Linked DNA regions of Lentisphaera araneosa HTCC2155. The protein of the gene in region 2 interacts with the protein of the main gene of each other region in a pairwise test. Links are inferred from orthologs where the notes say so. Each region holds a gene or a part of one and is shown on either strand. Other genes may lie near its edges. The genes, in order: grxD and LNTAR_RS17920.

Evidence for each region.
Region 1: the proteins of LNTAR_RS17920 (region 2) and grxD interact in binary tests that used the Escherichia coli proteins (3 or more experiments, as listed by UniProt). The link is inferred for Lentisphaera araneosa HTCC2155 from one-to-one orthologs.

The regions. Positions count from the first base shown.
Region 1 is NZ_ABCK01000018.1:92,990-106,562, forward strand. The notes cover bases 4,954-7,934. They hold grxD (Grx4 family monothiol glutaredoxin), read right to left. Parts: upstream 6,613-7,934; coding sequence 6,295-6,612; downstream 4,954-6,294. Other genes in these bases: LNTAR_RS17020 (mechanosensitive ion channel family protein), read right to left, coding at 4,954-5,761; hisI (phosphoribosyl-AMP cyclohydrolase), read right to left, coding at 5,900-6,295; LNTAR_RS17035 (BolA family protein), read right to left, coding at 6,622-6,876; LNTAR_RS17040 (glutaredoxin family protein), read right to left, coding at 6,876-7,112; gshB (glutathione synthase), read right to left, coding at 7,105-7,934. In the rest of the region: LNTAR_RS17000 (hypothetical protein), read left to right, coding at 1-28; LNTAR_RS17005 (hypothetical protein), read left to right, coding at 28-387; LNTAR_RS27285 (hypothetical protein), read left to right, coding at 928-1,104; ltrA (group II intron reverse transcriptase/maturase), read left to right, coding at 1,107-2,447; molecular chaperone HtpG, read right to left, coding at 2,628-4,520; more of LNTAR_RS17020, read right to left, coding at 4,670-4,953; more of gshB, read right to left, coding at 7,935-8,094; LNTAR_RS17050 (ABC transporter ATP-binding protein), read left to right, coding at 8,184-10,208; LNTAR_RS17055 (hypothetical protein), read left to right, coding at 10,205-10,639; LNTAR_RS17060 (peptidylprolyl isomerase), read left to right, coding at 10,642-10,920; LNTAR_RS17065 (hypothetical protein), read right to left, coding at 10,917-11,384; LNTAR_RS17070 (phosphohexomutase domain-containing protein), read right to left, coding at 11,510-12,904; formate dehydrogenase accessory sulfurtransferase FdhD, read left to right, coding at 13,148-13,573. UniProt on the Escherichia coli protein: Monothiol glutaredoxin involved in the biogenesis of iron-sulfur clusters.
Region 2 is NZ_ABCK01000020.1:86,591-97,150, forward strand. What follows is about bases 4,753-7,620. They hold LNTAR_RS17920 (BolA family protein), read right to left. Parts: upstream 6,397-7,620; coding sequence 6,109-6,396; downstream 4,753-6,108. Other genes in these bases: LNTAR_RS17905 (DUF3050 domain-containing protein), read left to right, coding at 4,753-5,107; LNTAR_RS17910 (hypothetical protein), read left to right, coding at 5,212-5,577; LNTAR_RS17915 ((deoxy)nucleoside triphosphate pyrophosphohydrolase), read right to left, coding at 5,590-6,018; rsmI (16S rRNA (cytidine(1402)-2'-O)-methyltransferase), read right to left, coding at 6,335-7,129; LNTAR_RS17930 (Rdx family protein), read right to left, coding at 7,585-7,620. In the rest of the region: more of LNTAR_RS17905, read left to right, coding at 4,367-4,752; more of LNTAR_RS17930, read right to left, coding at 7,621-7,869; LNTAR_RS17935 (hypothetical protein), read left to right, coding at 8,254-8,460; LNTAR_RS17940 (DUF2288 family protein), read left to right, coding at 8,551-8,886. UniProt on the Escherichia coli protein: Transcriptional regulator that plays an important role in general stress response. Has many effects on cell morphology, cell growth and cell division. Acts by regulating the transcription of many genes, including dacA (PBP-5), dacC (PBP-6), ampC and mreB.

The DNA.
Region 1 (13,573 bases), on a different replicon or contig from region 2:
CATGTCCTACTTAGTGGAATTTAAATAATGTATAACCTCGATGTCGCCTTGTTAAAACTTTTAAGTTTTTATCGTAAAGCTGATCATGATTATGTTTTAGAGAAATTATCAAACTTTACAAAATTTGCTCACCACGATATTGACGAAATCTTATACCTAGCAAAATCTTTTCTGAAATCAGCAGTGTTTTTAGACCTTTCTCGCCATACATACACATTACAAAGTGAACAAGTAGTAGGTCGGGAATTTGCGGACATCGCAACATTTCATGATCTAAGCGAAGAAGATATTTGTTATTTCACAACAGAAGCACTCAAAATCGTCAATGTTTGGAGTCTAAATAAGAAACTAGATTTTCTTAGAAGTTTCTCTGACTTCAATAAATAATTTTTGAACTTAGAATATGGTGTTTTCGGTGCTAATTGAATGCCGAAGGCATGTTATAACTTAGCCCAAAGGCGTGAGCCTTGGGTTTATAAATCCCCAAAAAATAAGAGAATGCCAAGGGCATGGTATAGAGCCCTATGCCGTACCTTCGGCACTCACGATAATTTGGATTCATGATTCCATAGCACTGCCGTGCCTTCGGCACTCATTGAATGCCGAAGGCATGTTATAGTACGCCTATGCGTACACAACATCAGCGAGGTGAAAGACCTCGTCAGGGTTGACCGTCAGCCCTGTAGTCGAAGTCAACTGCGTCGTTGTGAAACGGGGTGGGTAGTAGGGCCTAGACGAAATATCAGTCCGTAGGATGACGAACGCGTTTCGGCCGGTCAGGGTGTCGAGCCTGCTATATCATGGCGAAGACCAGAGAGTGGGAGGAAGAGCTGCGTAGCCTGAGGGCGAAGTAAGCCAACTGCTCAAGTTATACACGCTGAAGAAAGGCGGAAAGAAAAGCGGTGTATAGACGCTGACAGGTGTTTGGTGACGGAATGGTGTGAAGGTGTTGTGGATCAAGTAGGGAGACCTGTGTGGGCAGTACGGATTAATCCGCCACGCAGGAGTCAGAGCCCTCATAGTAGCGATGAAGGTGGTGAAAGTCACTGGAGCAAAGGGGGGCAGGAAGGTGAAACTGAGAAGAAAAGAATAGAAGGAATATAAGAATGTCAGAAATGGCTAAACAAATATTAGGACGAGATGAACGCTTTGTTGAAATACAAGCGTGGGCGTCACCTTCTGTCTGGACGGATCAGATGCTGAAAACTCTTCATAGAGGAGTTGAAAGAGGCAAGTGGTACAGCTTATCAGATAAGCTGATGCGTAAGAATAATATTATGGAGGCTTGGGAGAAAGTGTGTTCAAATAAGGGCAAACATGGAGTGGACATGGTATCAATCGAGCGCTACGAATCAGAGCTGGAGTATAATAATGCTAAGCTTCTCGAAGAACTGCAAGATGGAAGGTATGATCCCAGTGCAGTGCGCCGAGTGGAAATCCCAAAAGGTGATGGTCGAAAGACCAGACCTCTGGGAATACCCACAGTGCGTGATCGAGTAGTTCAAACAGCTCTGAAACATGTGATAGAGCCGATATTCGATATCGACTTCTCGCCCTACAGTTTTGGATTTCGTCCAAAGCTGGGTTGCAAGGATGCACTTAGACGAGTGAATGAATTGTTAAAGCAGGGCTATCTCTATGTTATGGATGCCGACATCCAAAGCTACTTCGATACTATACCACATGAGAAACTCATGAGTCGAGTCAAGGAAAAGATCATTGATGGTAAAATTCTTGATCTGATCGAACAATTCCTCAAAGCCAATATCTTTGATGGTCTCAAGCATTGGGAACCTGAAGAAGGTACACCGCAGGGAGGAATTATCAGTCCTCTGTTAGCAAATATCTATCTTGATCCCTTTGATCACAAGATGACCGAGGCTGGATTCGAGATAGTGCGCTATGCAGACGATTTCCTGATCATGTGTAAAAGTAAAGAATCAGCCAAAAGGGCATTGCGCAAAACGCGAAGGTGGATGAAAGCCAATGGGCTGAAACTTCATCCAGAAAAAACGCGAATTGCCGACATGACAGAGAAGTGCGAGTACTTCGAGTTTCTCGGATACCATTTCGAGAGAACGCGAAATACACATCGCATTAAACGTTGGCCAAGGAAGCAGAGCCTGAAGAAATGCAAAGATGCCATACGCAAGAAAACGAGGAGAAGCAATAAGGACTCAATAGAGGACATAATTGCTTACCTTCGGCCAAATCTTGTCGGATGGTATCAATACTTCAAGCACTCCACTGTGTATGCAATGCGAGGTATAGATGAATTTACACGCAGAAGACTGCGCAGCATTATAGCCAAATATAATCGCAAGAAAGGTTCTCATCGCATGATTGATACTCGTAAATACAATAAAGCCTACTTTACAGATCTAGGCTTCTTTTCACTGGAAGAAGCTTGGAAACTGGAATTTCAGTCTCTTCGGAGTAAGCACTGACTGGAGAGCCGTATGCGGGAGAACCGCACGTACGGTTCGGAAGGAGGGGAGACTCCGCAAGGAGTCTTCCCTACCCTTATACTTAGCCCAAAGGCGTGAGCCTTGGGGTAATGATGTAAGAGGCAATAAAAAAAGCCACCGGGTTTAAGCGGTGGCTTTTTTAGTTAAGTTCGGAAGAGCTTAGATAGCTTTTGACATGAACTTAGTGATTAAGGCGGTGAAGCGTGCAGGGTCCTTGATCGCAGAACCTTCGTTGAGAAGGGCTTGATCGTAGAGCAGAGTTGCACAATCTTTGAGATCTTCAGAACCCGCATCTTTGTCAGCTTCCTTGAGCATGTGCTGAACAATGACGTGATCTTTATTGAGCTCAAGCGTACGCTTCTGATGAGGGATGTCTTGGTTCATGGCCTTGAAGATGTTCTCCATGTTAACGCCCATGCCATTTTCGTCAGCAACTAAGCAGCAAGGAGAATCAGTAAGACGGCTAGAGAAACGAACTTCTTTGATGTCTTCGTCGAGAACTTTTTGAATGGATTCGAGAGGAGTTTTGAAGTTTTCGTTTTCTTTCTCGAGCTCTTCTTTTTCTTTCTCGTCGAGATCAAGATCGCCTTTAGCTACAGATTTGAGTGCTTTGCCATCGAACTCTGTGAGTGACTGAGTTACCCATTCGTCGATTGGATCGATGAAGAAGAGAACTTCGTAACCTTTCTTTTTGAAAGCTTCGAGCTGAGGAGAGTTTTGAACTGCAGCACGACTTAAGCCAGTGATGTAGTAAATCTCTTTTTGATCTTCAGGCATGCGCTTAACGTAGTCGTCGAGGCTTGTGAATTTACCTGCTTCCGTAGAAGAAGATTCGAAAACGAGGAGCTCAGTGAGCTTGTCTTTGTTTTCCCAGTCGTTGCTGATGCCTTCTTTGATTACTTTACCAAACTCAGCCCAGAACTTGCTGTACTTATCGAAATCTTTATTTTTCGTCTTCTTAAGAGTGGAGATAACTTTTTTGACGATATTTTTGCGAATGGTGCGAATAACGCGGTCTTCTTGGAGGATCTCACGAGAGACATTGAGTGGGAGGTCAGCTGAGTCAACGACACCCTTAACAAAGCGGAGGTAGTCAGGAACGAGCTCTTTGCAGTTGTCCATGATGAAAACGCGTTTCACATAGAGGCAAACACCCTTATTTTCTTGCTGCATGAACATGTCGGAAGGCGCACGCTCAGGAATGAAAAGGAGTGAGTCAAACTCGAGGTTACCTTCGGCGCGGTAGTGAATGATTTCTGCAGGCTCTTGGTGATCGTGAGAAACGTGACGATAGAATTCGCTGTACTCTTCTTCAGTAACGTCAGATTTAGACTTGGTCCAAATAGCTTTCATTGAGTTGAGAGTTTCTTCTTCGATTTTTACTTCTGGCTCAGAATCTTCATCAGCTTTTGGAAGAGTTTTCTCTACGTCCATGGTGATGGGGTAAGAGAGGAAGTCAGAATAAGTTTTGACGATTTTACGAATTTTCCATTCTTCGAGGAATTCTTCTGCGTCTTCTTTGAGGTGAAGAACGATCTTAGTACCGTGTTCCGCGAGATCAGTTTTTTCGATTGTGTAGGAACCCGTTCCTTCTGAGTGCCAGTGAACACCTTCGCTAGCATCAACAGCTGCGCTACGTGTGTAGACGTCAACTTTGTCGGCAACCATGAAAGCTGAGTAGAAACCAACACCAAATTGACCAATGAGGTCAGGAGCGTTTTCTTCTTTGCTACTCTGGAGTTTTTCAACGAAAGACTTTGTTCCTGAGTGAGCAATTGTACCGATGTTTTCTTCAACTTCGGCTTCAGTCATACCGACGCCATTGTCGATGACTGTGAAAGTCTTTTTATCTTTGTCGGCAATGAGTTTGATTTTGAGTTCGTCGCTCTCAACTGCAAGTGACTTATCGGAAAGTGAGTTGAAACGCACTTTGTCGATGGCATCGGAAGAGTTAGAAACGAGTTCGCGGAGGAAGATATCGCGATTTGAGTAGAGTGAGTTGATAACGAGCTTGAGGAGCTCACTAACTTCTGTTTGGAATTGTTTTTCCATTTGTGGATTTTCTCCTGTTTGTTATTTTTTAAAAACAGGGAGAATATAGGCGGTGGGCAAGTCGACTCAAGGAGTTTTTAAGTACTTGCTGTGACAAAATTTGCGCCAATTTGTCACCACAAATTGACGCATGAGGCACAGAGCTTGCTTTAGCCTTGGATATTATAGAGTGTTTGAGTGGGGAAGGCGAACTCAAGTTTCTTTTCGTTGAAGCGCTTGAGGACCTGTAAATTCATATCCGTTTGAGTCTGAGCAATATCTTCATCTTTAGTGATGTAATAGATGAACATGATATTGAGAGCGAAGTCGCCAAAACCATTAAATGAGGTGATGACGTCTTCTTCAGTAGATTTATTTTTTGCCACGATATCTTTAAGGATCTCGATGGCTTCTTCGATTTGTTCGGGTTTTGTATCGTAGGTGAGTCCGAGGTTTAGAACAATTTTCCGGCTGGGTTCAATAGTGACGTTTTCGACTGCGGAACTCGCAAAAGTATTGTTCGGCATAGTGACGATGCGGCCTGCCAAAGTTTTGATACGCGTACTACGCACACCGATTTCAACTACGGTGCCATCGACGCCGTCGATTTGAATGCGATCACCCATTTTGAAGGGTTTATCAGTAAAGATTGTGAAGCCCCCAAAGACGTTTGCTACAGTATCTTTTGCGGCCATTGCAAGGGCTAAACCACCAATACCTAAGCCAGCGATCATAGCGCCGACATCGTAGCCAGCATTATTTAAGCCAATGATGATCGCCACAATCCAGATGATTGAGCGCACGCCTTTACGAAGAACTGGAAGGAGTTGGTCATCGAGATCATTTTCAGTTTTTTCTGCCCAGGGCTGAACAATGTTTTGATAAAAAGCTTCGAAAAAGCGCGTGATCAACCAAGCTGCTAGCAGGGTGACGACCATGGTGTAGGACTTGGCAATGACTCGTTCGAGCATGGCGGGGAGTTGCAGTAAGCTGAGTGAGAAATAAATGCCAGAAGCAATAAATGCCGCGACAATGGGTTCCTCTATGAGGTCGACGATGAGATCGTCCAAGGTATTTTTTGTTTTTTGCGTAAGGGCTTTAACGAGTTTTGAGAAGACCCAATAAATGCTTTTGCCAAGGATGACGCTGCCCAAGACAAAGCCGAGGCTTGTTAACCAAAGTGATACAGTATTGTTGTAGTAAGTTTTTTCCCAAAAGCTTCCAGCGGCTTCGGCTTGTGCAATGATGCTATGCAAAGTCATGTTATCTCTCCTAATTAATTGGGATTAAGATACTACTTTTCAGCTATTTGCAATTTTGAAAGGTGAAAAACTTTTGTCAACTGGAGACAAAAAAAGGTCATAAAGCAAAAAGCTTTATGACCATGAAGAAAAAATAATCTATTTCTTGTAGAGTTCGTCGGGGTCAATGAGGGGTTTAGAGTTTACACTGAAACCACCATCTTCATACTTGTTGTAGAAGCATGAGCGACGGCCTGTGTGGCAGGCAATGCCACCAATTTGCTCGATTTTGTAGATGATCGAGTCGCCATCACAATCTACGAGGATCTCTTTGATTTCTTGCCAGTTTCCCGACTCTTCACCTTTTTTCCAAAGCTTTGAGCGAGAACGTGACCAATAGCAGGCACGACCCGATTTGAGGGTCTCATCCCATGCAGCTTGGTTGACGTAGGCGAGCATGAGGATGTCTCCCGTTGCGGCATCTTGTGCCACAGCGGGAATGAGTCCTTCTTCAGATTTACTGAAGTCTGGAATAATATCGGGGATCTTAGACATTATTTTTTAGCTGAGTCAAGAACTTCCTGAAGTTCACCGTTTTCGTGAAGCTCCATGATGATGTCGCAACCACCAACGAGTTCGCCGTTCACAACGAGTTGTGGGAAAGTCGGCCATTCGAAGTAATCTTTTAAGCCTTGACGGAATTCTGGGTTTTCGAGGATGTTCATAGATGAGTATTCAACATCGTAGAAGCTGAGGATTTGAATAACAGTTTGTGAGAAACCGCATTGTGGCATTGCAGGAACACCCTTCATGAAAAGTTTAATTGGGTGAGCTTCGAGCTCAGCTTTAATTGTAGCGTTTATGTCAGACATAAGTTTTCCTTAGTTAATATAATTAGATTTTTGAGCTTCCCATTTTTCGGGAGTGAAAGTTTTGAGTTGAAGTGCATGCACAGTATCCGTCGCAAATTTTTCTTTGAGGGCGTTCATGACCAACTTGTGTTGCTTCAGTAAGGGCACACCTACAAAGCTGGGGCTGATAACGAGGCCTTGGAAGTGTGCGCCATCGGGATCGACGATATGCACTTGTGCGTCGGGAAGGACAGCTAGGATGGCTTGTTCGATTTGCTCTTTCATTAGAGGAATTCTCCACGTAACCAGTTAATAATATCATCAGATTCGTGCATCGGCTTACCATTGATCATGAGGCAAGGGACTTGGGTTTTTCCAGTCAATTTTTTGAAGGTCGACATGGCGTCTCTGTTGGAGTAGGGGTCTTCAACATCGAGTTCGATACCATTACTAGACATAAAGCTAGTGACCTTACGACAAAATGGGCACCCATTCGATGAATATAGTTTGAGCTCAAGCATTTGAGTTCCTTTTACTTTTAATTAAATTTTCTACAAAGGCGATTACAGTATCCTCTAGTTTTAAATCGTAAAGTCGGTTCATTTCCTGCATGCAGGTGGGTGATGTGACATTGACCTCGGTGAGCTTGTCGCCGAGGAAATCAATTCCTGTAAAATAGAGGCCTTTTTCTTGTAGCCAGGGTTTGAGAGCGGCACAGATTTCTTTTTCACGATCAGTGATTTCACAGGCCACGGCTGAGCCACCCGCATAAAAATTGTTGCGGTGATCATCGGCACCATGAACACGTAAAACAGCACCCAAAATTTCGCCATTGAGCAAGAGGATTCGTTTATCTCCTTGGCTAGCTTCTTTGACGTAGGCTTGAACAATTACTTCTTCTTGGCCACGATTAGAAAGTGTTTCAAAGGCAACGCGGGCATTGGCTTTGCCTTGTTCAATGCGGAAAATTCCTGCGCCACCAAAACCATCGCAAGGTTTAACGATGACTTGTTGTTCTTCATCGAGAAACTTGAGATAAAGATCCATGTTAGCAGTAATTAAAGTTCGCGGTGTGAACTCTGTAAAGCGTGAGCACCAGACTTTTTCGTTGACATCACGAATGGCTTGGGGCGAGTTGATGACTGCAGTTGTTGTGGGTAAATGGTCGAGCATCCATGTATTCATCAAGTAGCCGGAATCAAAAGGCGGGTCAGTACGAATGAAGACGGCGTCGATCTCATCGTCAATCAAAGTGCGCTCTTCGAGAACTTCGAAGGGCGAGATCGGATTATCAGTGCCATTTAAATCGTAGAGGCCTTTGAGTTCAATCGCACGAAGCTTTTGGGCCTGCATGTGGACTTTCCCATCGAGGATAGAAATATTGCGAGTGCCGCAAAACCATATTTCATGGCCTTGGCGTTGAGCACCAATCATGAAAATGAAAGAAGTATCAGTTCTGGCTTTAACTGATTCTATGGGGTCCATAAGGAAAACAAAACGCATGGTGAAACTCCGGCGATTCTTTAAATATACTGTATATACTTTTGAAGCTATTGCCCTATATTGCAAAATCAAAAACTTAACGAGATTATATGAGTAAAAAGAAAAAGATCAATTGGGCGATTTATGTGCGCTTACTCAGTTACGTAAAGCCATATAAAGGAAAGCTCATCTTAGGGATCTTTTTTGGCTTTGTGACTGGCGGGTCGATTTTTGGTTTGCTCACTCAGACAGCTTCCGTGATGGGACAAGTGGTTGGAAGTGATAAACAGGTGCAGTCTGTGAGTCGCTACACGCTTGAAAAACCCGACAAAAGCAATGTGGAAATCATGGTGGAGAATCGGAAAAACGCCGATGATGAATACGAAGAGCAAATTTCGCAAGGGGAACAGCTAGAAGTCATCTCAGTAGTGACTGTGGATCAAAGCAAGAGAAAAGAGTGGGATGCAAAGGTTGCGAAAATCCCAGCTTTTTTAAGAGATCTCTTAGAACAAAAATGTGGCCTTGAGTTACAAGACCCAATCACAGGAGAGCCAACTGGAGCTATTTTGATCATTGGGGCATTCTTTCTCATGATTGCGCTTATGCTCAAGAGTGCGGGGACATTTTTCAATCGTTACTTCATGCGTTGGGTTGGCCTTCGCGTCGTAGCTGACTTGCGTGCTAAGCTGTTTGGCAAGTTAATGAATCAATCGATGGAATTCCACAATTCTGAAGAAGTTGGGGAAATGATGAGTCGCTGTCAGAATGATACGGGGACAATCCAGTCGGCTATATCGGAAAACATAGGTCAATTAACGCGTAGTCCGATAGAAATTCTTTCTGTTGTCGGCTTCATCACCTGGTTCTCGATCGAGAACGATCTAACGGGGATCTTAATATTTTTGTTTTTAGGTATGCCAGTGTTTTTACTGCCAATCTTTGCCCTTGGCGGACGTTTAAAGAAGTACGCTAAAAAGACTATGGAACAAATTGGTAATGTGATGGTGCGTATGCAGGAAACACTCTCCTGTGTTAGACTAGTGAAAGCTTACAATATGGAAACATATGAAAAAGATCGCTTCGATAATTCCAATAATCGTTTCTTCAAATTGACCATGAAATCAAAGCGCTATGAACTCTTACTAGCACCAATGACAGAGGCTGCAGCAGTATGTTTTGCGGTAATCTTTTTAATTTATAGTGTGGTGGAAGGTGTGACATTTGATAAAATCGCAGCCCTTGGTATTGCGGCAAATTTAGCCTATAAGCCTTTCAAATCCTTAACAAAAATCCAAGCTAACATCATTAAAACGGTTGCGGCTGCCGAAAGAATTTTTGAGTACTTGGATATGGACTACGAAATCAAAGAAAAGCCTCAAGCCAAAGCTTTGCCGACTTTCCAAAAGGAAATTACCTTTAGGGATGTATGTTTCTCTTATGATGGCCAACAAACTTTAAAAAATGTAAATATCACCATTCCAAAAGGAAACTTTGTTGCCTTCGTGGGTGAAGCGGGTTCAGGTAAGACGACCCTCGTTAATATGTTGGCGCGTTTTTATGATATCCATGAAGGGTCAATCGCGATTGATGGTGTGGATATTCGCGATATTCGCAATGATTCTCTAAGAAATCTCATCGGCTTTGTGGATCAGGTGACGACGCTATTTAATGATTCGGTGAAATACAATATCGCCTATGGTGTCGAAGGTGCAAGTGATGAAGCTATTGATCAAGCATCCAAACAAGCTGATGTGACTGGTTTCATCAATGATAAAGAAGAAGGTTTTAAGTTTAACGTAGGAACCGGTGGTACGAAACTTTCGGGTGGTCAACGTCAGCGTGTCGCTATTGCTCGAGCGATATTAAAGAACCCGCCGATTTTAGTTTTGGATGAAGCCACGAGTGCTTTGGATAATGTGACGGAACAATTGGTTCAACAAGCGATTAACGAGCTCATGACTGACAGGACTGTGATTGCGATTGCCCACCGCTTGAGTACGGTGAAAGATGCTGACTGTATTTACGTAATGGATAAAGGTTATGTGGCTGAGTACGGTTCACATGAAGATTTATTAGCACAAAATGGTCTTTATGCCCGACTCTGGAATACTCAATTTAAGGAGCAAGATCAATGATTAAAAAATTAGTGATAAGCCTTCTTATATGTTTGAGTGTCCAAGCGGATAAAATTGATGACTGGAATACCGTTCGTTTAGAGTTCCATCGTTTAAGCTTGGATAAGATTAATAAAGATATCAAGCTCAAGAGCTTGGACCGCCGAGTCAAAAGTTTGTACATCAAGTTGGATGAACTCTTTAAGCGCAATGATGAAATGAAAAATCTTGTCGCATCACTCAAAGGGAAATTAGGCAAAGATCGTCAGGTAGTGATAAAAAAAATCAATGCTTTACAAGATAAATTAATCGCCAGTGATGCTCTATTGGCCGAAGAGCAAAAAGAGATAATTGAGAAAATTAATAAGCTTAATGAAGAAATTTACATTGAGCTCATGAAAGACCCCAAGTTAGTTGAGCTTGAATCCAAACTCAAAAAACTTGAGAACTAGTCATGAAAACAGCCATGGCGCGGCACATTTTAGTCAAGCAAAAACGAGATGCTGAAGAGATTTTAGAAAAGCTGAAATCAGGGGCTGATTTTGCGAAGTTCGCAAGAAAATACTCCACCTGTAATTCAGCAAAACGAGGTGGAGATCTTGGAGAGTTACGCCCAGGGCAACTCGTTCCAGCCATCAACCAGATTGTCTTTAAGAAAGAGCTCAATGTGATTCATGGGCCAGTGAAAAGTAAATTTGGTTTTCACTTGGTGGAAGTTTACTACAGGGATTAAGATTGCGGAGCACGCAAGTCTTGGATCTTTTTCATATTTTTCGCATAACCTTGACCAGCTTGGTGATTCGCTTTCTTGAGTAGAGCACCTCTTTTATTTTCGTAGGCGACACGAGCTTTGTGCCACGTCTCATAGAGTTCGGCATACTTTTCTTGATCCTTTACTTCGGTGATAAGGTAAAGTTCGACAGTTCGTTGAGCCTTGTATTTGCCACTGGATTGATTGTTATCTTTGAGTTCTTGGTAAAGTGCGCTGAAGTTTTCGTCGTTTTTAGCTACAGCTTTGAGGAGCTTGTGATAAGCCGGAAAAACCTCTTTTTGACTTTCTTTTAAGCATTCGTTCTGATGAACGTCCATGTTTTCCTTCATGCTTTCATAGATAGCTGATTTCAATTTCTGGTAGTCCTGTGTTTCCAGAGCCAAAGCACTTAAAGAGAAGAGTGTTAAAAGTAAAAAATATTTCATAATATGTTGTCCTTAATTGTTTAGTTGAACTAAGAATCAACTTAGGGCGATGATTTTTGACAGCGCTAATCAAAATTTAACAATTCTTGCTACATTTGTTGTCTATGGGAACGGAATACTCTTCTTTAAATCCACTTATCTAGTAAACTTTGGATGAGAGCCAGTTTATTCTTGAGTAAACCTTGATTGGCGCGCGTTTCGATATTTAACCTAACTAAGGGTTCAGTATTTGAGCATCGCAAACTAAAGCGCCAGTCTTTGAACTCAATATTGAGGCCATCGAAATATTCAATGATAAGAGCATCGCCTTGATCGCGGAAGTATTGCTCGATAGATTTTATGGCTTCATCTTTGTGACTTATCGTAAAGTTGAGTTCACCGGGGTTAGGGAATAGCGCAATACGTTGGTGGAGGAGTTCATGAAGGTCGGCTTCTTTTGATGAGAGTAATTCAATGATCAACAACCAAGGAATCATTCCACTATCGCAATAAAAAAAGTCTCTGAAGTAATGGTGTGCGGACATTTCACCGCCATAGACTGCATCGCGTTCGCGCATGTCTTTTTTTATGAAGGCATGGCCTGTCTTACTTTTGAAGCATTGGCCTCCATTTTCATTGACTATATCAATGGTGTTCCAAGTTAGGCGAGGGTCCTGCAAGATAGTTTGATTAGGATCATGTTTTAAAAATGCTTCAGCTAATAGGCCGACAATAAAGTAACCCTCTATAAAATCGCCTTTATTATCAAAGAAAAAACAACGATCACAATCGCCGTCCCAAGCAATGCCAAGGTCACAATTGTTGTCGATGACCGCTTGTGAAGTTTCAGCACGACAAGAATGGAGTAAGGGATTCGGAATGCCTTTCGGGAACTTACCATCGGGTTCATTATTGATTTTTATAAACTCTACGGGGACATTTTTGTTTTGGAACTCTTTTTCGATGGCATCAATTATATGACCCGCAGCCCCATTGCCCGCATTCATCAATAAGCGCATGGGGTGCAATTTATCGAGGCTGATAAATTTAAGAATATGTTGAATATATTCTGCTAAGCATGACTCACTACGGATAGCGGCGATCTGAGTGCCGGATAAATTTTCACTGGGATGATTAAGGTATTGTTCTGCGGACTCTTTGATGTCTTGTAAGCCATTTGCCATACCAATGGGGATGGAGTTGGGGCCCACAAACTTCATACCATTATAATTTATCGGATTATGGCTCGCGGTTACCTGAATGCCGCCATCAAGTTTATAATGAACGGTGGCAAAGTAGATTTCTTCTGTGCCGGTTAAGCCTAGGTCAAGAACTTCGCAACCAGCTTCTGCAAGCCCACGAGCGAGGGCATTTTTGAGTTCCTCAGAACTCAGTCGGATGTCTCCCCCAACACAGACTTTTTTCGCTTTCTGTGTAAGCGCATAGGCTCGACCAATTGCGTAAGCAACCTCAGGGTTAAGTTGTTCACCCAGTTTGGCACGTAGGTCATAGGGGGTGAAGCTATTTAAAGTGAATTTCATTGGGTTAACCTTTAGCGATCAAAATTATTGTTGCTCACTTTGCTTGTGAAAATCGATTTATCTAATGAACTATAATACGATTCGTAAAAAACAAGGAAAACTAAAGATTGCAGTGCCGTATGACTGACTTGAGTGCGAATTGATAGACCGAGTAGTTGAATTGAACTAAAAAATGATAAAAAAGTACAAGAGTTTCTTTCTAAGAAGCTTATTGTAAGTACAATTAAACTCATCGGATGTCCTATGCAAAAAATTCAATCAGTAAGCAGTTTCAAGAATGAAGCGGGGTCGAGTCGGCAACAAAAAGACTGCCTGCTCGTCGAAACTCCTTTACAAATCATCGTGAATGGCGAAGATTTATCTTTAACGATGCAGACTCCTGGTGATGAAAGAAATCTCGTTCGCGGCTTATTGCATAGTGAAGGCATTAGTTCCGAGGGTTTTGAAAGCTTTTCAGTTGAAGAATGGGAAAAAGGTTTAGTGGCTCGGGCAAAAATAAAGACTCAGGGCAAAATTGAAGGGCGTCGATTTGGTTCGAGCCCCTCATGTGGGATTTGCGGGAAACGCAATGTGGAGAATTTGTTTACTAAGCTCGACCCTTTAGAGGATAATTTTCTTATTGACCACGAATTTTTACAAGTTGCCTTTGCGAAGTCCGCAAAAGAGCAA
Region 2 (10,560 bases):
CCGAAGTCGTTGCGCCAACCTGCTTGCAGGAGGCAGACGCCGAAGGTGGGCTTAGTGACTGGGATGAAGTCGTAACAAGGTAGCCGTTGGGGAACCAGCGGCTGGATCACCTCCTTTTTAAGGAATGAAAAAGACTAACCTCTTTAAGGCCTCGGCCGAAGAAGAGTACTTTTTTACAAGACTTATTACCCCGTTACTATCGTATAATTCAGACATTGAGTATCTAATGCTGTATTATATACGGGGCCTTAGCTCAGCTGGCTAGAGCGCCGCCCTTGCAAGGCGGAGGTCATGGATTCGAATTCCATAGGCTCCACTTATGATACGCGCATAGCTCAGTTGGTTAGAGCGCATCGCTGATAACGATGAGGTCCCAGGTTCAAATCCTGGTGCGCGTACCAGAATTTAAGCATTCCCGAAAGCGGGAAAGAGCTTTAGATCTTTGAAAGGAAGAAAACAATAGAATGAAAGAGTCAAAGTATAATTGAGGTCTTTTAACTTTTATAAGTTAAAGGAACCAACCAAAAAACAATTTATACCAAGATCGCAAACCAAAAGAATACAAGACAAAGAAAGACTTAGTAGAGATTAGGTGTGTCGCTGAAGATATTATTTTTAATATTTTTGGTGGACAAGCTAGTAAGGGTGTATGATGGATGCCTTGGCACTAACAGGCGATGAAGGACGCGTTAAGCTGCGAAAATCCTCGGGGAGCTGCAAAAGAGCTTTGATCCGTGGGTATCCGAATGGGGAAACCCAACTGGAGTTATGTCCAGTTATCCCTAACTGAATAAATAGGTTAGGGAGGCGAACCTAGGGAAGTGAAACATCTCAGTACCTAGAGGAAAAGAAATCAACCGAGATTGCGCTAGTAGCGGCGAGCGAACGCGCAAGAGCCTAAACCTAAAAGCATGCTTTTAGGGGTTGCGGGACCTGCAACATTGTATTGAAGAGATAGCTGAATAGTTTGGAAAACCGAACCACAGAGGGTGATAGTCCCGTAAGCGAAATTTCTTTAATATATAGCGGGTATCCCAAGTAGGGCCGGACACGTGAAACCCGGTCTGAATCAGGGAGGGCCACCTTCCAAGGCTAAATACTCGTTAGTGACCGATAGTGAACCAGTACCGTGAGGGAAAGGCGAAAAGAACCCCGTAAGGGGAGTGAAATAGAACCTGAAATCATACATCTACAAAGTGTGGGTCATCTTTATATGATGTACCGCATGCCTTTTGCATAATGAGTCTGCGACTTACTGTATACGGCAAGGTTAAGTTATTAAACGGAGCCGAAGCGAAAGCGAGTACGAATAGTGCGATTTAAGTCGTATGCAGTAGACCCGAAACTGAGTGATCTATCCATGAGCAGGTTGAAGCCCGAGTAACATCGGGTGGAGGACCGAACCATTGCGTGCTGAAAAACGCTTGGATGACTTGTGGATAGGGGTGAAAGGCCAATCAAACTCAGTGATAGCTGGTTCTCTCCGAAATAGCTTTAGGGCTAGCCTTGAGTGCTTCTTTACGGGGGTAGAGCTACTGATTTTTCGCGGGCCCTTACCGGGGTACCAACAAATATCAAACTCCGAATACCGTAAATTTATGAGCTCAGGAGTCAGTCTATGTGGGACAAGCCGCATAGACAAAAGGGAAACAGCCCAGATCGCCGTCTAAGGCCCCCAAGATGGGCTAAGTGGAATTAAGGATGTGGAGTTGCTTGGACAATCAGGATGTTGGCTTAGAGGCAGCCACCATTTAAAGAGTGCGTAATAGCTCACTGATCGAGTGATTCTGCGCCGAAAATAATCGGGACTAAAGCCCATTGCCGAAGACGCGACCCAGCTTGCTGGGGGTAGGAGAGCGTTCTATGCAGGAGTGAAGCTTGATGGAAACAACAGGTGGACCGCATAGAAGTGAGAATGCAGACATAAGTAACGAAAAACCGGGTGTGAATCCCGGTCACCGAAATCCGAAGGTTTCCTGGGCAAGGTTCGTCCCCCCAGGGTTAGTCGGACCCTAAGGCGAGGCCCAACGGCGTAGTCGATGGACAACAGGTTAATATTCCTGTACTAGCTAAGTGTAGTGATGAAGGGACGCGGAAGGAAAATGTTAATGACTGATGGATTAGTCATACCAAGCAGGCAATTCGTAGAGTAGGAAAATCCGCTTTACATAAGAACCAACTGTGATGGGGCGAAGAAACCCTCGGGTGGAACCGTCTAACATAGAACCATGCTGCCAAGAAAAGCTTCTAAGCGTCTGATGCTTAGTTATCCGTACTAAAACCGACACAGGTAGGAAGGTCGAGTAGACTAAGGTGCGCGAGAGAAACCACGTTAAGGAACTCGGCAAATTAGCCCCGTAACTTCGGGAGAAGGGGTGCCCCCTCAGGGGGGCCGCAGTTAAGAGGTCTGGGCGACTGTTTAGCAAAAACATAGCACTCTGCAAACTCGAAAGAGGAAGTATAGGGTGTGACACGTGACCAATGCCAAAAGGTCAAATGGAGAGGTTAGCCTTCGGGCAAAGCTTCGAAATGAAGCCCTGGTGAATGTCGGCCGTAACTATAACGGTCCTAAGGTAGCGAAATTCCTTGTCGGGTAAGTTCCGACCTGCACGAATCGTGTAACGATCCAGACACTGTCTCAACGTGGATCTCGGTGAAATTGTAGTTCCGGTGAAAATGCCGGATACCCGCAGATGGACGGAAAGACCCCATGAACCTTTACTGTAATCTGATATTGTTGTTCGGACTAATATGTGTAGCATAAGTGGGAGACTGTGAACTTGCGTCGTCAGGCGTTTGTGAGTCGTCAGTGAAATACCACCCTTATTAGTTTGGGCATCTAACCCCACGTCCGTGAATCCGGATGGGGGACAGTTTCAGAGGGTCAGTTTGACTGGGGCGGTTTCCTCCTAAAATGTAACGGAGGAGCTCGAAGGTCTACTCAGCATGGTCAGCAATCATGCGTAGAGCGTAAGGGTAGAAGTAGGCTTTACTGTAACACCGACAGGTGGAGCAGTTGCGAAAGCAGGACCTAGTGATCCAGCGGTGGAAAGTGGTATCGCCGTTGCTCATCGGATAAAAGGTACTCTGGGGATAACAGGCTTATCGCACCCAAGCGTCCATAGCGACGGTGCGGTTTGGCACCTCGATGTCGGCTCATCACATCCTGGGGCTGAAGAAGGTCCCAAGGGTCCGGCTGTTCGCCGGTTAAAGTGGTACGCGAGCTGGGTTCAGAACGTCGTGAGACAGTTCGGTCCTTATCCTCTGCGGGCGTAGGATATTTGATAGGAGCATTCCCTAGTACGAGAGGACCGGGAATGAGTGACCTCTGGTGTTCCAGTTGTACCGCCAGGTGCATTGCTGGGTAGCTAAGTCGCGAAAGGATAAGCGCTGAAAGCATCTAAGCGCCAAGCCCCCCTAAAGATGAGATATCCCAGGATTTATCCTCTAAAGGCTACAGGAAGACTACCTGTTCGATAGGCTGGAGATGTAAGCATAGCAATATGTTCAGTTGACCAGTACTAATCAGCCGTGAGGCTTGTCCACCTCTTTTTTAGTTGTCATCATTCAATGTCACCTAAAAAAGATAATAAGCACACACAAATAAGCTCAACTAAGTTAAGTCTTATGTCTTGCGATCTTATCTTTCATCACTAAGTTTTCTTCCCAACATTTTCCGGCTGGTAACCACAGCGGAGGAGCCACACCCGATCCCATCCCGAACTCGGTAGTTAAGACCTCCAGCGCCGATGGTACTGCAGTTAAGACTGTGGGAGAGCAGGTCGTTGCCAGCCTTTTTTTTGCTGCCGTAGGGGCGGATAATTCTACTAGATAGTTTTATTTCCCTATAGCTAGGCTTCAAGCCGAAATTTTTAGAGCGCATATCTTAGGATATGCGCTTTTTTTTGTGCCTAGATAGAGTCTAAGCAATAGGACTTATAGGACTTATAGGACTTATAGGACTTATAGGACTTATAGGACTTATGGGACTTATGGGACTTATGGGACTTATGGGACTTATGGGACTTATGGGACTTATGGGACTTATGGGACTTATGGGACTTATGGGACTTATTGTTTGGCTTGAGGTCAGCACTTAAGCGGGCAGGGATGCCCGCGCTCCCAGGAGAGATAGAATTTCAACTTCCGCATAGAATGCGGAGCTCCCAGCAAAATAAAGTATTTCCCTCAACTGCAGGCCGAAGGCCGATTTGCAGTGAGCTTGCGAACGATCTATCAGCGCAGCGAACTGACCACTTTGATTTAGCTCCTGTTCTAGCTTTATATAATTACTGAAATATTTCTTATTAAGCTTGTTAAATCCTTAGTAATGAATACACTTAGGCAAAAAAAGAAGAAGATATAAATGAGTTCAGAAGTAACTGGTAAACTTGCCGACCATGACCTATATAAAAAAGTATGGTCAACTACGGGTATTAAGGTATTCATGAAGTACCATGTGTTTTGTGTGTGGGACTTTCAGAGCTTAGCTAAAAAAGTTCAACATATTTGTTCTCCACCCGAATTTCCATGGATGCCAGGAAAGTCACCTGAATTAAGGCGTCTTATTAATGAAGTAATTCTTGAGGAAGAGACTGATGTGGATCCAACTAATGGCTCATACTGCTCTCATTATGAACTTTATTTGAAAGCGATGGAGCAATGTGGTGCAGATCTTGAACTTCATCAAAATTACATGAAAGCTTTACAAGGTGGCGAAAGTTTATTTGATTTAAATAAGGAACTTCCTGTAGCGCTAAGAGAATTTTTAGACTTTAGCTTTGAACTTATTTTTAATGGTTCCGATCATGAAATCTGTGCGGTTTTTGCAAAAGGACGTGAAACATTAATCCCCGATATGTTCTCAGGCCTAGTTACAAAATTAGAAGTGGATTGTCCTACGGAGTGGTCTTTATTTCATTATTATTTAAATAGGCATATAGAAGTGGATGGTGGTGAGCATGGTCCTGCATCTGAACGACTCTATCAATCTTTTTGTGATTCTCCTGAAAAAATAGAGGAAGCTCAGCAAGCAGTCGATAAAGCATTGTATCTACGTGATAAGTTATGGTCTTTTATTTTAAAAGAAATAATAGGATCGAATTAAGAATTGTAAATTCTTAGAAACTCTACAAGAACTTATTTAACAAATCAGATCGAGCCTTTATATTCATGGACGACATAGTGTCATTAACAATAAGAGGAATACAAATGAAAAAATTTATTGCCGTTTTAATCGTTGCGCTTTTTATGAGTGCGTGTGCTAGTAAAGCAACTTGGGACAATATGTCTGAAGAAACAATCGCAGCTTGGAAAGCAGAAGGTGTTGACGCAGCTTTAGCCAACCAGTATACAGAGCATTCAATTACTCCTGAAAAATATGGCGAGTGGAAAGCTTTAAATATTACTGATGCTGAAACAATCATTGCTTGGAACGGAAGTAAGTTTAGTGCAGATGCAGCAAAGAATTGGATGTCGGGTGGTTTTACTTTAGATGAAGCCGTTGATAACCGTGCAAAAGGCTTATCTCCCGTCAAGAAGACTCAAGTTGAAGAGTCGAAAGAAGAAACAAAATAGTTTTCTTAAAGTTTATCTTTTAGAGCCAGTTTTTACTGGCTCTTTTTTATGTCTATTTAATAAGTTTTCCACCAGAGGAAGATCAGCTGGAAGGAAGTTATAGTAGCTAAGCTCCTGTAGAGTGATCCAGAGGATTTTAGAGTGTACGAGACATTTCGGAGTACCTATAAAGCTTTTAATTAAGTAAGCATGTAAATTCAGCTGTGTACTAATGTTGAGTTTATAAAATACCGAATGAAAGTGTTGGCCTATTTCGCAATTAATTGATAGTTCTTCGTTTAATTCCCGCTTTAAAGCTTCTTGGTGACTTTCATTAAGTTCTATTTTTCCTCCGGGGAATTCCCAGGCACCCTTGTGATGTGCTTCACGTCTCTGACATATGAGAACTTGGTCGTCTTTTATAATGATACCAGCAGAAACATTTATTATTTTTTGAGCCATTATTAGACGACTTTAAGCATTCCGTAGACTAAGCCGGCCAAAATCAAAAGCACGAGAACAGTTGTAATGATAGTTTTTTTCCATTCATAATCATCCATAATTACGTTCTTCCCATTGTTTAACTTTATAAGTTTTAAGTGCTAAAGCATGGAGACCATTGTTAAGTTCTTCTTTTAAACATTCATTGACTAATCGATGCTGTTTAATCATGCTTACATCATCAAATTGATCAGAGCAAATAGTGATGCGTAGATGAGTTATTTGTCCTGGGATGGCGCCGCTATGCCCTGCATGAGTACTGCTTTCATCATTTATATCAAGGTAAAGGGGGGAGAAGGTTTGCTGGATTTTCAGTTTTATTTGTGCTAAATCGATCATAATTCTTCTTGTTCTTTTTAGGTTCTTCTGTAACAATATGGTCTGCTTCGCGCATATTCACAGCGACAACAAATTCGCCACGCCATTTTTTTTCTTTTCCGAGCTCAATAAGCTCAGATACTGTGCCGCGGATGGTTTCTTCAAACATTTTTGTCGCTTCGCGAACTAGGGCAACGGGAGTGTTGGGGCCACATATTTCATGCAGATCTTTTAGTAATTTATCAATTTTAAAGGGTGATTCGTAGAAAAAAGTACAAAGCCCGTTATTTAAGTACTTTTCTAGGAGCGCTTTGCGTTTGCCTGATTTTACTGGAAGAAAGCCCGCGAAAGTGAAGGAGTCAAGGGGGAAGGCACAGGCTACTGCAGCAAAAGTGAGAGCGGAAACGCCTGGGATGATTTGTGGTTCAATGCCTTGTTCAACGGCATCTCTGACAACAAGAAAGCCTGGGTCAGAAATGACAGGAGTGCCAGCATCAGATAAGACAACGACCTTTTTGCCATCTTTGACTTGGCGAATGAGGTAGGATGTTTTCTCTTTTTCATTATGCATGTGATATGAAGTCGTCTTGCATTTGATCTCGAAATGCTTCAATAATATTCCCGCACGACGAGTGTCTTCTGCAGCAATCAAATCTGCTAGCTGAAGTGTTTTTACTGCCCGAAAACTCATATCATCCAAATTGCCAATGGGCGTAGCAAGAAGGTAGAGCTGGCCTTGTGATTCTTGACTCATATATAGTGTTTCCCACAACTAGAATTTAAAAAGCGCAACCGGCTGTAAGCCAGATCCTGTCTTTTGCGAAAATCGCAAATGGACGGTCATTTGACTATGCGATCAGAACCCGGAACTATATTTCACGAAGAAAAACGATACGAGTCGCATCTTTGTTCCCTATTTGATCTTGCACCGGATGGGGTTTGCCATGCTGCTCCGCTCTCGCTAAAAGCACGGTGAGCTCTTACTTCACCATTTCACCCTTACCTCACAAGTGAGGCGGTATCATTTCTGTGGCACTTTCCTTCCTGTGACTTTATGGGACACAGTATCCTTCTTTGCAAAAGGGCATCCTACTCTGCGGTGTCTGGACTTTCCTCTATGGCGAACCATAGCGACCGTCAACCGGTTGCGCTGGCTAATCTAACTTGGTATTAATTCTACGCAATGCGCTAGGGGGATTTAGTAGGAGCTTATTTCGTTTTTTGATCTGAGTGCCCCAAATCCTTTTCGGGACATATAAGATTACGTATTTTTTGTTTGAGAATTTTCAGCTCAGGAAAGCCATTGTGTTGTTTTCGGCAGTGGACAAGTTCCCCATTTACGAAAACTTTAAAAGTGCCTGCTTCTGGAGAGGGAGAAAGTGAGACTTCATCGATATTTTTCTCAAAAGTAATAAGTAATTCTTGGCTCATCCAAGAAGCTCTCGTAAGCCAACGGCATCCCGGGCAGTAAGTTATATTGATTTTATTCTTCATTGTAATGTCTATAAGGTTTTACGAATTTTAAATTTTCACTTCATGATTAATATGAATACTTCATGTTTCTATTGTAAAATAGTCTTTTTTTATAAAATTAGATGGTGGATTTTTTAAAAAAGCGTAAAAAATGGCATTTATTGATTTTTCATCTATACTTGTTTTACGAATATCGTATTTGCGAGCGAGTGCCCCTCCTGTATATCGTAGATTTTTTATGACATTAGTGCTGATTATATGAAAAAATATAAAAGTACCATAAAAACTACTTCTTAATTATACCAATGTGTTTAAGTTAGCGTTGAAATTGGCAGTACCAATAAAAGAAAAAGTTTACTGTCGATTAAATTGAAACTGTTTGTAATACTTTTAAGGAAGTCAATTATGTTAGAAGCTGAATTAGCTATTAGAACAGATGAAGCGAATGACAATCATCACTTGTGGAATAACAATGGTACATGGTTCATCCATTACACTGTATATCCTACGGCTGTGACAAAAAAACGTATTAGACGCTCGTTAAAGACTAAGTCTTTAGATGAAGCTCGCCGTTTAAGGGATGATATATTTCTATCTTTTGATGTGAAATAAACTTCGTTTTTTTCTGTAAAGACGTATGAGGAAGTGAAACGCTGTGTAAAGTGTTTCACTTTTTTATTTTATACAGAAGATGATTTGATTATGAATGAGAAATTATTGAAAGAAGCTGACTGGTGTGAATGGTCAGATTTACATGATTCCTTTATTAGGGATATGTTATTTGCCGTAAAAGAGGGGAAAGATTGTTTTTTATTGGCTGAAGCAATAGCGGAAAATAATACCGAAATTGTAGGAAAGGCGATTGAGAGCGGATCTATATTTCGCCCAGATGGATTCCAAGTGGAGAAGTGGAAGAAGGATAAGCTTCGTTTTTTGACTTTGATAGTTTCTCCATTTGTCGTTATTCAAGAGATGGATATGGCGGCTTATGCCAAGGTTTTAGAGAGCCAAGCAGAAGTTCTTAAAAAAGAGCATTGATTTAACGTAAAAACTAGGCGAGTGAAGTATTCCTTTCGTTCGCCTCTTAGTAAAGCCTATAAAATTAGTTTTTGTGCTCACAGTCGATGGAGTTGTGAGTTGCAAAGGTGTAGAGCTAGTGAAATATTACTTTATGATGAAATTATAAATAAGGTTATTATTTTATGGATACTAACGAAGAGCTCGAGTTACGTTTTAAAGAAGTTGTCGAACGACTTCAAGAAGCTGATAAGCTAGAGGATACGCTTTGGGAAATTGAAGCGGATCTACTTGATATTTTTGGTGCAGAACGTTTCACCATTTTCCAAAAAGACGAAAACGATAAAGAGATTGTCTCTTGGTATAGAACGTCTTCTGATTCAGTAGATGAAATTCGTCTTTATATGTCACCTTCATCTTTGTCTGGTTATGTTGCGATGACTCGTCAAGCATTGATGGTTGATGACGCCTATGATTCTGAATACCTTGAGAGTGTGCATCCAGATTTAAGGTTCGATGATGCTTACGATAGATCGTCGGGCTATATGTCGGAAGCTATGATAATGGTTCCCATTATCCATAAGGATAAACTCTATGGTGTGTTCCAGGTTATCAATAATATTGATGGTGGTGCCTTCCCAGATGAAACTTATTTCAGAACGGTAGAGTTTGCTAAAGTTGTTTCAGAAAACTTCCGTTACGAATTAAAGAGTAGTCGTGGAGCTTTTGACCAATTAGTTGAAGCAGGGGTTATCAGTGTAGAGACTTTTGAGGCAGCTGAAGAGATCTCTAATGATGAAGGGGTGCCTCTTGCGTCAGTATTGAAGAATAAATTCAGCGTTAATGCTGCAGATTTGGGTAATGCACTTTCTGATTTCTACCAAGTTCCTTATCACCCTTTTGATCCCAGCTTTGAGCTAGATCCTTCATTGATTGAAAACCTTAACGTAGGTTTCTTAGCAAGTAATAGTTGGGTACCCGTCATGAACGATGGCGAGCATGCTGTCGTATTGATGGCTGATCCAGCCAATGAAGAACTTATTATGGAAATTCAAAATATCGTTAAAGCGGTGTACTACGACTTCCATGTTGCTTTTCGAGAAGATATCGATCAATACTTAGGCTTAAGTTCCAAAGAAGAAGAGCGTTTAAAAGCTTTCGGCCAACTCGATGATATCATGGATGGTGAGAGTGCATCAGTTAGTGCTGATGAGGCTGGTCCTGATGATGAGGATGGTGATATTCTCGACTCGAAAGAAGAATCAAAAATCATTCAGTTGGTGAATAAGATTATCGTGCGTGCCACAATGGATGGTTGTTCGGATATTCATATTGAGCCACACAAAGGTAAGCGCCCCGGTGAAGTTCGCTTCCGTATTGATGGTGTTTGCCGAAAAGTATTTGATATCCCTGCCCAGCTAATGGGGGCGGTTCTTTCACGTATTAAAATTCTATCTAATCTGGATATCGCCGAAAAAAGGAAGCCTCAGGATGGTAAGATGGGCTTACGATTCCAGGGTTCAACTCTAGAACTTCGTGTTGCGACTCTTCCAGTTGTTAATGGTGAATCGGCCGTTCTTCGTATCTTGGCACAGGGTGAACCTTTACCATTTGATAAGTTGATGCTTTCTCCCAGTAATGAAAGTAAATTAATTGACCTCCTCAAAAACCCTCACGGCATTATGTTGGTGGTAG